Regions from separate parts of the Porphyromonas vaginalis genome, predicted to be linked through region 1. Evidence: riboswitches for the same ligand, from Rfam matches in the RefSeq annotation. Region 1 holds a riboswitch; each other region holds the start of a gene.
What was found. A riboswitch is a leader RNA that binds a small molecule or an ion and turns the genes downstream of it on or off. The one in region 1 is predicted to bind cobalamin.
Positions count from the first base shown of each region.

Region 2: it holds a riboswitch for cobalamin, as region 1 does, so the genes downstream of both, Q2J34_RS00080 (sirohydrochlorin cobaltochelatase) here and Q2J34_RS08420 (anaerobic ribonucleoside triphosphate reductase) in region 1, are expected to answer to the same signal.
Region 3: it holds a riboswitch for cobalamin, as region 1 does, so the genes downstream of both, Q2J34_RS06050 (hypothetical protein) here and Q2J34_RS08420 (anaerobic ribonucleoside triphosphate reductase) in region 1, are expected to answer to the same signal.

Region 1 is NZ_CATQJU010000001.1:2,160,808-2,166,242, reverse strand. Features, by position in the region: gene Q2J34_RS08430 (S41 family peptidase) at 1-72, shown strand, start outside; gene nrdG (anaerobic ribonucleoside-triphosphate reductase activating protein) at 41-514, opposite strand; gene Q2J34_RS08420 (anaerobic ribonucleoside triphosphate reductase) at 530-2,929, opposite strand; cobalamin riboswitch at 2,984-3,210, opposite strand; tRNA gene Q2J34_RS08415 (tRNA-Thr) at 3,764-3,836, shown strand; gene Q2J34_RS08410 (formate--tetrahydrofolate ligase) at 3,930-5,435, shown strand, end outside.
Region 2 is NZ_CATQJU010000001.1:20,799-26,233, reverse strand. Features, by position in the region: gene Q2J34_RS00085 (leucine-rich repeat domain-containing protein) at 9-1,268, opposite strand; cobalamin riboswitch at 2,001-2,215, shown strand; gene Q2J34_RS00080 (sirohydrochlorin cobaltochelatase) at 2,391-3,341, shown strand; gene Q2J34_RS00075 (TonB-dependent receptor plug domain-containing protein) at 3,346-5,435, shown strand, end outside.
Region 3 is NZ_CATQJU010000001.1:1,548,651-1,554,085, forward strand. Features, by position in the region: gene Q2J34_RS06045 (DUF4465 domain-containing protein) at 1-2,054, opposite strand, end outside; gene Q2J34_RS06050 (hypothetical protein) at 2,080-3,186, opposite strand; cobalamin riboswitch at 3,370-3,581, opposite strand; gene recG (ATP-dependent DNA helicase RecG) at 4,110-5,435, opposite strand, start outside.

The DNA.
Region 1 (5,435 bases):
GATACTATTCTGACCAATGTAGACCCATATCTATCAAAAGCTATTGAGCAGACTCTTTGTGCAGTGCTATAATGCGCTGATTGGAGCTACCTCTGAAGGGGAGCTGGGGGTCGTAGAGACTCTGCACGAAGCGGCCGTCAACGAGTACATCTATATAGTCTAGTAGTGGGGCGCGTGTGGGGTCTTGCTCGATCTGCTCGAGCGTGTAGCCCGTGTAGCACCAGATCTCTTGCCCCGTGTCTCGCTTGAGACGCTGGAGCAACGTGAGCAGCTCCTCAGGGCAGAACATCGGATCCCCTCCACTCAGCGTGATGCCGTCGAGGAGGGGATTGCCGTTGATGTCGTCGATGATCTGCTGCAGGTATGCCTCCGTCAGGGGCGTCCCTACGAGCGGATTGTGACTCTCAGGGTTGTGACACCCCAGGCAGTGATGGGAGCAGCCCGCTAAGTAGATCGAGCAGCGTATCCCATCACCGTCGAGGATGGTCTCGGGTATGACCTTGAGGACGTTCATCCGAGAGAAATCTGACTAGTGATGCTTGACGCGATCAGCCTCCTCGGCACGCTTGGCAGAGTTCCACGAGGCGAGATCGCCCGTCAGGTAGCCCGTGATGCGACGCATACGTAGTATATCCTCGCCACCACATATCGGGCACTTAGCATAGATGACCCCCTTGTAGTGACACTCGCGACAAGTATCTATCGGGTGATTGATAGAGCCGTAGCCAATGTGGTTGTCTTGCATCAGCTTGACAATCTTGGCGATAGCCTTGACATTCTTCTTAGCCTCGCCATCGAGCTCTATATAGGTAATGTGTCCTCCTAGCGTGAGTGCATGGAAGGGCGCCTCCAGACGTATCTTATCCGCGATGCGTATCTCCTCCTTGACATCGATGTGGAAGGAGTTGACATAGTATGCTCTATCGTTAACCCCCTCGATGGTCCCGTAGCGCTTACGGTCGAGGCGTGTGAAGCGACCTGAGAGACCCTCCGCTGGAGTGGCTAGTACGGAGTAGTTGAGGTGATAGCGCTCCTTGAACTCCTGTGCTACCTCACCAATGATCTCGACACAGTGGTAGAGCGTGTGCCAAGCATCCTCGTTGGTGCCGTGTCCCTCACCGTAGATGGCGCACATAGCGTTGTGCCCACCGATGAAGCCGATGCCGAGCGTGCCGCTGTCTATCACGTGACCCACGGGATCGTTGGGACGCAGAGCTCCCCCACCCTTCCAGACATCATTGCCCATCATAAAGGGGAACTGACGTGCCAAGGCTGTCGCCTGAAACTCGTAGCGCGTGTGTAGCTGTTCGCCCACGAGCTGAGCCATCTCACGTATCGATGTATAGAGCTTATTGATCGCTATGCTACGCATCTTGCCTATATCCTCCTTCGTACCCATCTGCTCCTTAGCATAGCGCATCGCCTCGATCGCTAGGCGTGGCAGATTGATCGTCGTAAAGGAGAGATTGCCACGACCTATTGAGGTGCGAGGACCATTGATATTCTCGAAGACACGCGTACGGCATCCCATCGTCGCAATCTCATGGCGGTAGCGCAGCGGGTCATTGGCATCCCACTCATCACTATGATTGAAGGGCGTATCAAGGAAAACAAAGTTGGGGAAAAGCGCCTTTGCCGTCGTCTCGCAAGCTTTCAGGAAGAGGTCAAAGTTTGGCGTCTCAAACTCTATCTCTCCAGCCACGGCACTGTCGAAGTCTTTCATCGCACGGTCAAAGTCCGCCTCGGAGTAGTTGACCCCATCCTTGACTTTAAAGATCTGTATCGGGAAGACTGGCACTTCTCCACCTACGCCGAGACCTTCAGTCGTTGCTTTCATCAGCTCCTCGATCACCATACGTCCCTCGGCCGAGGTGTCGGTACCGTAATTGATCGAGCTAAAGACCACCTGATTGCCTCCTCGTGAGTGCATCGTGTTGAGGTTGTGTATGAAGCCCTCCATCGCTTGATGCGTGTCACGACGTGTGCGCTCTATCGCTTGGTTGATCAAGTAGACCACCTCTTTGCGAGGTATCTCTTTATTGACCCTTTGGCTTAGAGCTTGGCACAGATTCGTCACCGCTGTCGAGGTCGGTACGATACTATCCAGATGCTGCTCTGCCAGCTCTCGTATCTCTCGTACGGTGGGCAGATCCGTAGCACCCTGGCAGTGGAGGAATAGGCGTGTCGTGTCGGCCACATGCTTGAGAAAAGTCTTGTAGACGCCAGGTGCCATGAAGAAGTCAAAGGCTGGTATCGCCTGCCCGCCATGCTGCTCGTTTTGGTTCGTCTGGAAGACGATCGTCGCCAGCGTCGCATAGCTCTGTATGCTCTGAGGCGTGCGGATGCTACCATTCTTCGTATGGAAGCCTCGCTCGTACAGATCCGCCAGGTCGTACTGGATGCAAGTAGTCGTCTTCGTGGGGTAGTAGTCGAGGTCGTGGATATGTATGTCTCCGCGACGATGCGCCTCAGCGTACTGCGTGGGGAGCAGGTAGCGGTAGGTGTAGTCCTTAGAAACCTCCGAGGCGAAGGTCATCATCTGCCCTGCAGGCGTGTGACTACTCATATTAGCGTTGCTCAGGTTGACATCGTTACTGTCGATAGTCACGATGCCGTCGAGGTTGCGCTTGAGCTCGCTCTTCTTCTGACGCTCTGTGTTACGCCACTCACGATAGAGTATGTAGCGCTTAGCCACCTCGGGCTGCACCTTCATGAGCTCGCTCTCGACGAGGTCCTGCACCTCCTCGACAGAAATGACCTCCTGCTCGATGCGCGCTAGCACACCCATGGTAACAGTTTTCGCCTCTTGGAGACACTCAGTCTGACCTGTGGCGATGTAGGCTTTGAGAACGGCGTTCTCAATCTTGGACGGGGTAAACGGCTCTTGCAGCCCATCCCGTTTGATGATTTGCTTGATAGTTGTTGTCATACTTCAATTCCCGAAAGTAATGTGAGGACCTTCACGTATCTTCCTTCTCTCGTGCTATCTCCGTCTACTCGGGTCGGTCTTCTGACTTATCTCGTCGGGACTAGGCTGTGTGTAGCGTAGCCCTGCTTGGAGTGATCTCCTTCCCATCTTATTATATAGACAGTGGATATATGATCCTCCTCTATAGCGAGAATTACAGCAGCGGGTTCTGTACTGGACTTGCACCAGTTTCCCAGTGACTAGGCGATGTGCACTAGTACACCCTATCAGTATTATGAGATTGCAAACGAACGAAAGACGGGCGGCGTAAAACATCCTCGTTTATTGCGAATGCAATATTACAACATTCCAGCGAGATGACCAAATAAAACAACTTCTAAATCAACAACTGTTGAAAAGTTGTCCAAAACAAATTCACAACATACTGTTGTTTAGCTATTTGCAAAAACACTATCTCCGAGAAGTTTTCTAATTAGAATCTTCTCTCACTCCACTTCGTCGACTAAGTTGTCAACATCGATACGAGTAGCGACGATACATGTTACGATTTGTAGGGGCGGACCTATGTGTCCGCCCGTCCTCGTCGAAGCGCAGTGTGCTCTGTGGGCGGACACGCAGGTCCGCCCCTACACGAACCACATCAACACGACAAATCCAGCCATCAGACGCTGTAACCTTTGACACAACGGACGCCCTCCCACTAGACACGAACCGTGCGATCCTAGATGTCGCTACCCGTAAGCGTTGCAGGATCGAGTTAGTACCAAAAATTTTGTAGTACCAAAAGTTTTGTAGTATCAAAAGTTTGTTGTACTTTTGCATCGTCAATGAGACGCCGAAATAGCTCAGTTGGTAGAGCAACTCATTCGTAATGAGTAGGTCGCCGGTTCGAGTCCGGCTTTCGGCTCTTAATATCACTTCCTTAGGGCGTCGTCTATAGTGGTCTACCTGACCCTGTAGGGGGTGCCTTTCTTTCTTTATACACTAACATAGTACCACAATGAAATCAGATATTCAGATAGCTCGTGAGTGCCAGCTCAAGCCCATTGAGGAGATCGCTCACCAGCTCCGCATCACAGATCAAGAACTAGAGCCCTACGGGCACTACATCGGCAAAGTTTCGCATGAGCGCATGGACCCTGACAAGATAGCTCAGAGCAACCTCATCCTCGTGACCGCTATCACACCGACCAAGGCCGGTGTCGGTAAGACCACCGTCTCTATCGGTCTCGCTCTAGGACTCAACAAGATCGGCAAGAGTGCCGCCGTGGCTCTTCGTGAGCCCTCGCTCGGTCCCTGCTTCGGTATGAAGGGTGGTGCCGCAGGTGGTGGATACGCACAGGTGTTACCCATGGAGAACATCAACCTTCACTTCACTGGTGACTTTCACGCCATCACCTCTGCACACAACATGATCACCGCACTCCTAGACAACTATATCTATCAGAATAGAAATAGCTGCGAGGGACTCTCCGAGGTGCTCTGGAAGCGCGTCCTCGACGTCAACGATCGCTCACTGCGTAACTGCATCACCGGTCTGGGCGGTGTAGGCAATGGCGTCCCCACGGAGACTGGCTTCGATATCACCCCTGCAAGTGAGATTATGGCAATCCTCTGCTTGGCATCTGACCTTGACGACCTGCGCCGTCGTATCGACAATATCCTCCTCGGCTATACCAAGGCTAAGGAGCCATTTCGCGTTAAGGATCTAGGCATCGGAGGCGCTATCACCATCCTCCTGAAGGATGCTATCAAGCCTAACCTCGTACAGACCACCGAGGGGACACCCGCCTTCATCCATGGCGGACCTTTTGCCAATATCGCTCACGGCTGCAACTCGATCATCGCGACTAAGATGGCTATGTCTTGCTGCGACTACACGATCACGGAGGCAGGCTTCGGTGCAGACCTCGGTGCAGAGAAGTTCCTCGACATCAAGTGTCGTGTAGCGGGCATCACGCCCAAGCTGACGGTCATCGTAGCTACCCTAGCGGGTCTCAAGATGCACGGCGATGTCAACGAAAAGCAGATCTACGAGAAGGACATAGAGGGCGTCCGTAAGGGTCTAGCTAACTTGGACCGCCACGTGCACAACCTGCACAACTTCGGGCAGACGGTGGTCGTCGCCTTCAACCGCTACGCTACCGACACCGACGAGGAGATCGAGATCGTACGCAATCACTGCGAGCAGGTCCTAGGCTGCGGCTTTGCGATCAACAACGCTTACAGCGAGGGTGGCAAGGGTGCTACCGAGCTGGCTGAGCTAGTCGTCAAGACCATCGAGGAGCATCCCTCAGAGCCTATCGATCACGTCTACGAGCTCAGTGAACCTGTCAAGACAAAGGTCGAGCACATCGCTAAGCGCATCTACGGCGCTGCCAACGTTACCTATAGTAGCAAGGCGGAGAAGAAGCTTGCTCGCATCCACGAGCTCAACATGGAGCGCTACCCTATCTGCATCGCCAAGACGCAGTACTCCTTCTCGGCAGATCCCAAGGGTTATGGA
Region 2 (5,435 bases), 2.1 Mb from region 1:
CGAAGGTGTTATCGAAGCAGGGTCTTGACGCCGTCAATGATATAGATGCCAGCGGGGAGATCCTCTCTATTGACTAGTTGCTCACCCTGGATGGTAAATATTGCTGGTTTGCGACCCTTTGAGAGGTCTCTTGTTATATCGTCTAGGCCCGTGGTCTCTTCAATCTGTAGGAATTCTTGCCATTGAGAAGCCTTAGCATAGCGCTCCTTGCTTCCCTCGGGAACAATCAGCTTACACTTGTCAACCCAAACATTTGAAAAAACAGACTCTCCCATAGCTTCACCTTCTATAGGGTCGACCATCTGGCACTTGACCGTCTTGAGTGCGGTGTCATCTCCAAAGGCGAAATTGCCAAGCCGTTTTAACCCCTGAGGGAGTTCTATTGCAGCAAGCTTCGAGCAATTACTAAACACAGCACCCTCAATAGCCTCTAGGGTACTCGGCAATTTGATCTGCTCTAGAGAGGTACAGTATCCAAAAGCCCAGTCTCCAAGGCTCTTCATTCCCTCAGGGAGGGAGATGTCAGATAGTGCTGAGCAACTATCGAAGGTGTACATCGGGAGCTTCTCTAATGGTGCCTTAAAGTCCACTTTTTGTAGTGAAGCACACTTCGCAAAAGCGTAGATTTGTAGATCTCTAACGCCCTGGGGGATCGTCACCTCTCGGAGATTGATACAAGAGGTGAAGGCGATGAATCCTATTGAGTCCAGAGACTCGGGCAGAGTGATAGACTCTAGCTCGAAGCAGTTAAAGAACGCTCCAGACAAGATCTTTTGAGTACCTTCAGGCACACTAAAAGTCTTGCCATGAGCATTGGGATAGCACAGCAATGTCTTCTGATCCTTACTATAGAGTACACCATCCACTGAGCAATAAAGAGGATTTGCCTTATCTACGACAAAACTCTTGAGCCCCGATAGAGACAAAAAAGGCAACTCGCCCATCTCACGGACAGACGCTGGTATCGACAGCGAAGTGATTTTGAAGCAAGCTCCAAAAGCACTGTCGCCAATACGTACAACGCGATAGGTCTCACCATCGGCAGTGATCTCTGCTGGGATATGGATATCCCCCTCAGGGATGTGCTCGTACAGAGGCCCATTTTCCGTCTTAGGCTCCTCAAGCTCACGACACACCTCTACTTCTCGCGACTCTTCGTTGATTATCTTGTAAAAGAGACCGCCAGTGGCTATGTCATAAAATGTCTGAGCTGTACTAATAGCTACTCCTCCTAAGAGGAGAAAAAGAGAGAGAAGCAGTCGTTTCATAATTAATATCTATTTTTCTGCTAGGTTACGATTACAAAGATAGCTAATCTAAAATGAAAAAACAAGAGGTGATTTCAGTTGCATGGACTGGAGAATTTCTACTTGAGTGAAGTGGGGAAGGAGGTTCGAGCATTACACCATAATATGGAGTCATTGAATCCTCGTGGCATTGTTGCTTCAGAAAAGACTAATCTCCACGTGCCTATCGTTTTGTATGCTCATTTGATTAGAATGCCCACCCCGAGATTTTCCCTAGCACTCCCAAAGTAGCACCTGACCTTGGAGCTATTAGAAGCGAGCTTCCAACAGGGCTGAGGTATTATATACAATGTGTCAGTCCTGCCTTCGAACCTCTAATTACATATCTTTACAGGGAAATTCGTTCGATTCCCTCCTTTATTGAATATCCACGTGGGGAATCTCAAATCTCCACGTGGATATTTTTTATTCTCCACGTGGGCGTGATTCATTTCTTCCGAAGTTTCATTTGATTCTTCCGAAGTTTCATTTCATTCCTCCGAAGAATTTTTTATTCTCCACGTGGAGATTTCGAAATATCCACGTGGAAATCCGTTTTCCCCGACACGGCGTCGTATCGATGTGTAATCGACTCTAAATTTTTGTGGCGAGTCAGCGTTGGATTCGCCCTGTCAGGACTGATGCATTTGATAGTTGAATCTACGCTAACCTCTACATTCCTTTGCTCCTTAACTTTTTTCGTACCTTTGTGGAACAACATCCTTGAGTGGTGGTGCATCTGCTCGTGAGGCGAGTGATGCAAGAGGGAAGTCCAGTGAGAATCTGGTACAGTGCCCGCTACTGTGATCCCCCCTATTTCACAGAGCCTATCACAAGATGAATACAAGCCACTGTCTGACTGAGGTCAGATGGGAAGGCGCTGATAGGCTGGGGTAAGTCAGGAGACCTGCCACTACTCGCAACTTAGTATATAATTGTGTACGCTCGGTGGCAAGTGTACCTTAATGCTATGTCAGTCGATCAGAAGCATATCTCTCAAGAGGTGCTGCGCCTATGGGCGTGGGGCTATAGCTGCGCTATGCCTCAAGCTATGCTACGCTGGTGGTTGATCGACTTGACCTAGCAGATAAAAGCAACAATCGTATGATGCAACGACTCCTATTATTATATATGACACTACTCCTCGGTGGGCTATCGCTACAGGCGGGCAATAAGATCTTTGAGACTGACTCGCTCTTTGCAGGTATGGGACCTAATGACAAAGGAGCTATCCTCGTGGTTCACTTTGGCACAACGCATGACGACACCCGTCGGGTCACGCTCGATGCGATCAATGAGCGCATAGCTACCGCCCATCCTGAATTAGAGGTTCGTCAAGCTTATAGTTCGCGTATCGTACGCAAGCGTCTAGCTGCGCGTGGCATAGAGATCCCCACGCCAGGCGAAGCGCTCAAAGAGCTAGCCCGTGAGGGCTTTACCCATCTGCTGGTTGTCTCGACGACCATCGTCGATGGGGTAGAGATGGAGTCGCTATCCTATGAGGTGGCGCATCAGCAGAGCCTCTTTAAGAAGATCAGACTGGTGACGCCACTCCTCTTCTACGAGAGTGATTACAAGGATTTGACCGCCATCATGACGGCTCACCTCGATCCAGAGGTGGCTTACATCTGGGTGGGGCATGGCACTTACGACAGTGCTACGGCTCAGTATGCGATGCTGGATCACTATCTGCAGCGTCACGGCTATGGTCAAGTGATTGTGGGCTGCGTGGAGGGCTACCCTTACTACGAGGAGGCTCTGGAGCGTCTGCGCGCTACGGGCCTCAAGCGAGTCTGTCTACAGCCGCTGATGATCGTAGCAGGCGAGCACGCTAAGGAGGATATGCTCCAAGAGTGGCAACCCCAGCTAGAGGCTCTCGGATATGAGGTCGAGAGCGTGGTGCGTGGCTTGGGCGAGCTACCTGAGATACAGGAGATGATCTTGAGAAAGGTCGACTTCTTCATGACACATCATCGCCTCTCCATCATGGACAAGAAGGCAATCTACGAGGAAACAGGCGAGAAGTTGCACAAGTCCGACTCCATAGCTCGGTAATTCGATGAGACGTAGCTACTTTTACCTATTCCTGCTACTAGCTAGCTGTGTCCTCCCGCTCGCAGCGCAGCGGGATACGCTCAGGAATCATCGCGACACAATAGACTACAAGCGTCTCGGCGAAGTGGTCGTAGTGGCTCCTACTCATAGACGTATTATGCAGCAGCAGGCGCTCTCGGCGATCAGCCTAGACGTCAAGCCGCTCATCGCCTCTATGGGTAGTCTCAACGAGTTGGTCGCTCAGAGTTCGGGCGTACGGCTCAGAGAGTCTGGTGGCGTAGGCTCGAGCAATGAGCTATCGATCAATGGTATGTCGGGGCATGCTGTCCGCTACTTTATCAATGGTGTGCCGCTCTCCTCGATGGGTGAGGGGGCTTCGCTTGCTACGCTACCGGTGAACCTCATCGACCGCGTCGAAATCTACAAAGGGGTGGTACCTCCTGAGCTAGGGATGGACGCTCTCGGAGGAGCGGTCAACATAGTAACGAACACGCGTGGGGAGAGCTATCTGGACTGTTCGCTGCGAGGTGGCTCCTTTCACACCTTTGCCTTAGACCTGACGGGGCAGTATAGAGAGCAGCGGAGCGGCTTTACAGTGCGTCCTACGCTACGCTATCAATACTCGAAGAACGACTACATCATGCGCGGTGTGGAGGTGTGGAATGCTGAGTCCCAAGAGTACGAGCAGCGAGACTTCAGACGCTTTCACGATGGTTACCAGTCGCTCCTGGGCCGTCTGCAGCTGGGCGTGACTAAGAAGCCATGGGCCGACGCAGCCCTGTTCGGAGTGGGCTATACGAAGAGCGCGAGCGAGATACAGACCGGCTTTCGCCAGTCGCTAGTCATCGGCGAGGCGATGCGGGACCGTGACGACTTGAGCTTCTCGGCACACTACGCCAAGCGCAATCTATTCACCCCCGGACTATCGGCTACGGTAGATGCATCATTCGCTCGCAACCATATTATCATCACAGATACCGCCTACCGCAAGTACAGCTGGGACGGGACCTTCGTAGAGACTCACTATAGCGAGGTGATGCGTCGCACACGTATGATACGCCACACGGTGCGCCCTACCTGGACGGCTCGGGCTAACCTTGCCTACGTGCTACCACGGGGCGGACATCTCAACCTTAACTATCAGATGACCGCCGTCGCCAATGAGCGGTACGATACCTACGATCCGAACTTTGAGGCCTCAAGGGATCGTATGGGAAGGCACATCTTGGGACTGTCCTATGGGACGTCGCTTCTCAACGGTCGCTTGCGTGGGATGCTCTTTGTCAAGGACTATCTCTACCACGTTGCCATCGAGCAGGCTGATATGTATTGGTTGACAGGCTCTGACAAGGTGCCAGCGCAGCAGACGAAGAACGAGCTAGGCTACGGCCTTGGGCTGCGCTATACGATTGTTGACGAGCTAGCCATCAAAGGTTCCTTCGAGCGAGCCACCCGTTTGCCGACAGCTCGCGAGCTGATGGGTAATGGTGCCAACATCTACCCCAACTTCAAGCTCCACCCTGAGCAAGCTTACAACCTGAACTTGACGCTCTATGGTCAGGCGCAGTGGGGCGACCTACACTTCCTCAACTACGAGGCGACCGCCTTCTACCGAGACGTCTCTAACTACATCCACCGTGTGGTGATGGGTGATGTCGAGAGCCAGTACGATAATGTCGGCTCATCGCTCGTCCTCGGTGGCGAGATGGAGGTCAAGTACAACTACGCCAACCTCCTAGACCTTACGCTCAATGGCACTTACACCGATGAGCGGGACCGCACGCGCATCAACATCTATGGTAAGCCGAATCCGACCTATGGCTATCGGATCCCGAACGACCCCTTTCTCTACGGCAACCTGCTCCTAGGGGCTAACTGGCGCAAGCCGTTTGGCATACAGGCGAGTGCTATACACTTCAACGCTGGACTGGGCTATATCCACTGGTTTTACCTCACCTGGGCAGCCTTCGGTCGCAAGGACACTAAGGCTATCATACCGACCAGCTACGATCTCTCGGCTGGTGTCACCTGGAGCTTTGCTCACGACCGCTACTCCATATCACTGCAGAGTAGCAACCTGCTAGACCGTCCGCT
Region 3 (5,435 bases), 610 kb from region 1:
TTGGGCTTTAGCTCAAAGAGCAGAGGAGCCGAGGCATCCTCACCGTCATAGATCCGAAGCGTAGGCTTGCTACCCCAAGAGGAGTAGTAGAAGTCCCACTCATTGATATCTAGCTGGATGACGTTGTCTGGAGCGGTCGCCTCAAAGGTGACGCTACGCTCGCCTGCATCGGTGTCATATCCCGTGGTAAGTTTGTGCTTGAGCTGAGGCATGAAGTCCCAAGGCTCGAACACCTTGACATGATGCTTACCGAGGGTGAGCACCATCTTATTCATTACCTCTAGAGCCTCCGTGCGGGTGCGCTCCTTCTCGGGTAGCGTCTTCTCGCCTGACGAGAGGTGGATCTTATCAATGGATAGGTTGATCTTGCCTCCCTTGCTCGCAGTCTCCTGGAGGTCTACGACTAGGTAGAAGTGGTTAGCCCCCTCGCGCAGTGCTTGAGGTGTGGGGAGCTTGGCGGTGAGTGCCTGGGCAAAGTCCCAGCGAGCGATCTCCTTAGCCTTCGTAAAGTCATCTACGATAGGGCTGTAGTAGAGAGCCACCTGCGCTACGTCTGTCTTCTTGCTGATAGAGCTCAGGTCTAGACGCTGCAGTGTAACAGGGTCTTTGGTTCCCTTAGCAACGAGCGTGAAGGCAACCATGCCGACCTTCTTGACGCTTGCATTGATAGGCATCGCAAAAGTGTCGACCTCGATGGTTCTACCCGAGAGCGAGTCAATCGCCATAGGCATAGGTGCAATCTGAGAGACCAGAGCCTCAAAGCCAGCCTTGGGAACCCCCGTATTCGTTACGAGACGGATCGTCAGACTACCATCAGGAGCTGTCGAAGTTGCCTTGTAAGCTTTCTCCTTGTTGAGCTTGATGATGAGGTTGTCCACATTGACCTCTGAGCCATTGTACACCTCAACTAGGTCGGCACGACCGATAGAAGAGTAGCTAAAGAGATCTAGCTTCGTAAAGTCTACCTGGATCACCTTGCCTGTGGTCTCAGGCTTGAAGACAGCGTATCCGTCAAACTTCTCGCTGATCGGATCATACTTACCGCCATCGTCGTATAGTGTCAGCGACTTGTCGCCTACGGTGTAGGTTTTCGGAGTCTTAGCAAGCGCGTAGGCATCCTCTACAGTAAGCGTCTTAGGCTTTTGGAGCGTTACGGCGTGATCGCCGAGAGTTGTCGTGAGCTTTGTCGTAGCGACATTGATACGGCTACCAGCCGCCACGTCGCTCTTGAGGTCAACGACCAGAACTAGATCATGGTTAGGCTCAGAGAGCGTGTACTCCTTAGAGAGTGTGATCGTACCTTCGGCAGAAACTTCGGTCGTCTTGCCGAGTAGCTTGTCAGCGTCTAGCTGTTTGGGCTTACGGCTGTTTGCCTCGTAGAGGTATATCGCCGTGATGTCGCTCGGCTTTGTGTCGCTGAGCTTATAGTGCAGAGCCGTCAGCTTGGGAGCCTTGGCTAGTCCCTCGGTTGTAATCTTGAGGTTAGAGACGATGAGCGACTGCTCACCGATGTAAGGGTCGTGGCTAGCGCTCTTGTCCTCTAGGACAGAGGTAACCTGGATCGCAGGCTGATCGACCGTGCGTACGATGATCTTAAAGCCGGCGCCTGGATTAGCTTTCGTCTTGCTACCGATCGTGATCTGACCGGACTTGCCACTGGAGCGAAGCTTGAGAGGCAGCGTTGGTCTATCTGCCTTGGTAAACTTCCTGATAATTAACTTCTCGTTAGGCGCCATCCAACTAGTGAAAGGTGCTGCACCCTCGAGGATGTAAAGCTCGTCTTGATTGGCTAAGGCAAGCTCCTGTATCTCTATCTCGATACATTTGCCAGCTTGCTCTGGCGTGAAGAGGATCTTGCCCGTCTTGCCTGCCAAAGCATTGCCATCGGTTCCTCCACTATCGTAGAGGATCAGCGGGGTGTCTCCCACCTTATGCTCGTTACTGCTCGAGGTCGACGTGGGCATCAAGAGCGTGTTGTCCTCTTGTCCCCACACGATCGGTGGCAGGAGTAACCAGCAGAGTAGTAGGAGCGTTGTCGTTACTGTTCTTTGCATAGTAATTGAGTGAATATATAGTTTGTTATTGTCTGCATATACGATAAGATGTCGTAGCTCCGCCCTCTAGGCGTAAGAGTGCGACGTAGCAATCGCCCATAGCGGGCAGAGCGACCGTAGCGCGACCCACAGAGAGCGGATGCGTCAGGACGAGTTGCCCATCTATATTATATAGGTATAGTGTACCAGTCTCTTCGCTCTCGATCTGTAGCTGGTTGTCGCTACTGGAGAGGCGCACGGCTGGCGTCGCTGTGGGGGAAGTGATGCTGGTGCCCTTGGCGAGGGGCTTGATGCCCGCAAACTCTGTCGACACTTCGCCCGTCACATCATTTTGCTGATGGACACCCGTCTGCACCTTGAGGAAGTCGATACGATCTAGCTGTACCAGTTCTCCCTTAGCATTGACCGCACTGTCTATATCAATGTGGCTACCCGAGGAGTCGTTGGGATGGTTATCCGCATAGCCATAAGCGTAAGGCTCAGATTGCCACTGCCCACTCGCAGGATCTAGCTTCATACAGTCTGGCAGGAGGACACCCGTGAAGGTCACTTTATCACCCTCCCAGAGCGGATAGTAGCTATTGGACATGTGGTACTTATTACGCGGTATAAGTCCCGACTCTCCCTCCGAGTCGCTCCAGGCGATGGGGTCGTTGTACGGATCTTTTGGCTTGTAGTAGGTGATCGTGTAGTCTAGATTGCTGCGATAGTCTTCGCTACCACGGATTCGGTACCACGGATCGTCCGCTAGTCCGTTGCCATTGGCATCTTGGCTCACATAGATGATCCCTGGCTCCGCATTGCCAATGAAAGCGTTGCCCAGTATCGCAAAGTCTGCTTGGTTGGGCTGATTGACCAATGCGGGCTGGATGCGTACGATGATGTAGCCGCCCCACCCGCCGAGAGAGAGGAAGGTGTGCTCCTCGACAAGGCGCAGCTGCGCTTTGCGAAGAAGATCAGCATAAGTGGTGACATCTTGGCTCGCCATCGCCTCGCTACCCATAAATTGCCCGGGAGCCGGGTGGTAAGCAATCACCTCCGTGATGCGACTCTCCTGCGCAGAGAGGGTCGCCACACCTAGGAGGAGTAAGCTGGTGAGGGTGTGCAGTATAACGGGGTAGATATGTCTCATATCATAGAGTCTAGGGGATTCAAGTTACTGTCTCAGTACCGCATGGTAGACTCTACGACTCAACGACTTAACGGCTCAACGAGCCACAGACTAGGAGCATCCTTCCTAGTCATCTGGAGCCAAAGGCGTATGAATGCCCCTCGCCAGAAGCGTATCGTACTGCAAAGTCCACGTTGCAGACTGATAGAAATAATGATCGTGGCAGGTCTTCTGGCTTAGCTCGCTCAGGTGTCTCCTTCCCACCCCTGAGTGACGTTAGCGGGGCAGTGGTCTCATCGAGTAGATGACACGTTAGCTTGGAGAGAGCTTTACAGCAACGGGCTTGCTCAGGATTTGCACCTGATTCCCTCTTAGAGTGGCGTGACATACGCTACACCTCGCATAGGTGTAGTGAGCGGTATGCCTATCCACTAACCATAATCACCCGCAAAGGTACTGAAAAGCAACCACCTTGCCAAAGAGCCGTTAGAAGTTAGAGATTAGGGGGGTAGAGATTAGAAGCTAGTAACCCGCTGTAAGGATGCTCGGTCAGACGCAGACCGCATTGCGTCCGACCATACCTCTCTACAAAATCGTTACACGTCTAAGCTGTTCCTGCACCCCTCCGTGGGGACCATTTCGTCCCATGCCAGGTGGAAGATATTTGTCCCATCAGTATGGGACGACCTTTCCGGACTATCTGCCATACTATATATGTAGCTCACTCGACTCGTGTAACCCGCTGTGAAGATGCTGAGCAAGACGACTCCTGTAGGGTCGCACGGATGGTCTCTCGTGAAAGGGCGTCCGTTGTGGTACAGCAATGATTGCCTTTGCAGAGGCTCATTGACTAGGGGCTGGGAGCCAACGGTTGACATCCCAAGGACTTTGGAAGGGGAGTGAGAAAGGGGAGTGAGAAAGGAGCTTGGGAAGGGAAAGGAGGATTAGCTGATTTGTCCCCAGTGGTGGGCGTTGGGGTGGATGCGCTCGAGGTTGATGCGGTAGAGCTCTGTGTCGGGCTGGTCGAGGAGCGGGCTGTAGTCGAGGAGGTAGTTGACGTCTAGCCGTGTGAGGGCGAGAAGGTTGTAGTCGGCCACTGGGTCGGCTATGCTGATGCCCGCTAGAGTGCCGCTCTGTCGTGTCCCCTCCATCTGTCCGAAGCCGCGTAGGCGCATATCCTCCTCGGCAATCTTGAATCCATCCTGCGTGGCAACCATAGTGTCGATGCGTTGCTTGGCATCACCCTGCAGGTCGTCGGGCGTGACGAGGAGGCAGTAGCTCTTGTCGCCACCACGCCCCACACGCCCCCGCAGCTGATGTAGCTGTGCCAGTCCGAAGCGCTGCGCATCGTTGATCACCATGACCGTAGCGTTTGGCACGTTGACGCCCACCTCGATGACCGTCGTGGCTAGGAGTATCGGCACTTCGCCCGAGGCAAAACGCTCCATCTGCTCCGCCTTGTCCTCGGCGCTGAGTCGTCCGTGAACGTAGACGACTCGCTCTTCGCCAAAGCGCTCTACGTACTCCTTGTAGCCTACCTCTAGATTGGCAAAGTCAGACTCCTCCGTTCCTTCGATCATAGGGAAGACGACGTAGATCTGCTGTCCACGATTAATCGTTTCGTTGATGAGGCTGTAGAGTGTTTCTTTCTTCTTTTCTGCTATCTGGACGGTCGTGATTGGTTTGCGCCCAGGGGGCATCTCGTCTATGACCGAGACATCGAGGTCGCCATACATAGTCATCGCTAGGGTGCGGGGTATCGGGGTGGCACTCATGACGAGGATGTGGGGAAGGGTCAGCACATTCTTGCCCCAGAGCTTGGAGCGCTGGGCTACGCCAAAGCGGTGCTGCTCGTCGATGACGGCCATGCCGAGCTTGCGGAAGGCGACCCGCTCCTCAAGTATAGCGTGCGTGCCGATCAAGATGGAGAGGCTCCCATCGGCTAGGGTGGACAGGGTCTCGCGTCGCTCTCGCGTCTTGCTGCTCCCCGTGAGAAGTGCTATGGAGACATCCAGCCCCTCGACGAACTCGGAGATGGTCTCGTAGTGCTGCTGCGCTAGGATCTCCGTGGGGGCGAGCATGCAGGCTTGGTAGCCATTGTCTACGGCTAGGAGCATAGCAAAGAGTGCGACGAGGGTTTTGCCACTGCCCACGTCTCCCTGTATGAGACGATTCATCTGTGCCCCCGAGTTGGTGTCCCGACGTATCTCACGGAGGACTCGCTTTTGCGCTCCTGTGAGGTCGTAGGGTAGTGCGTGGTACAGGCCGTT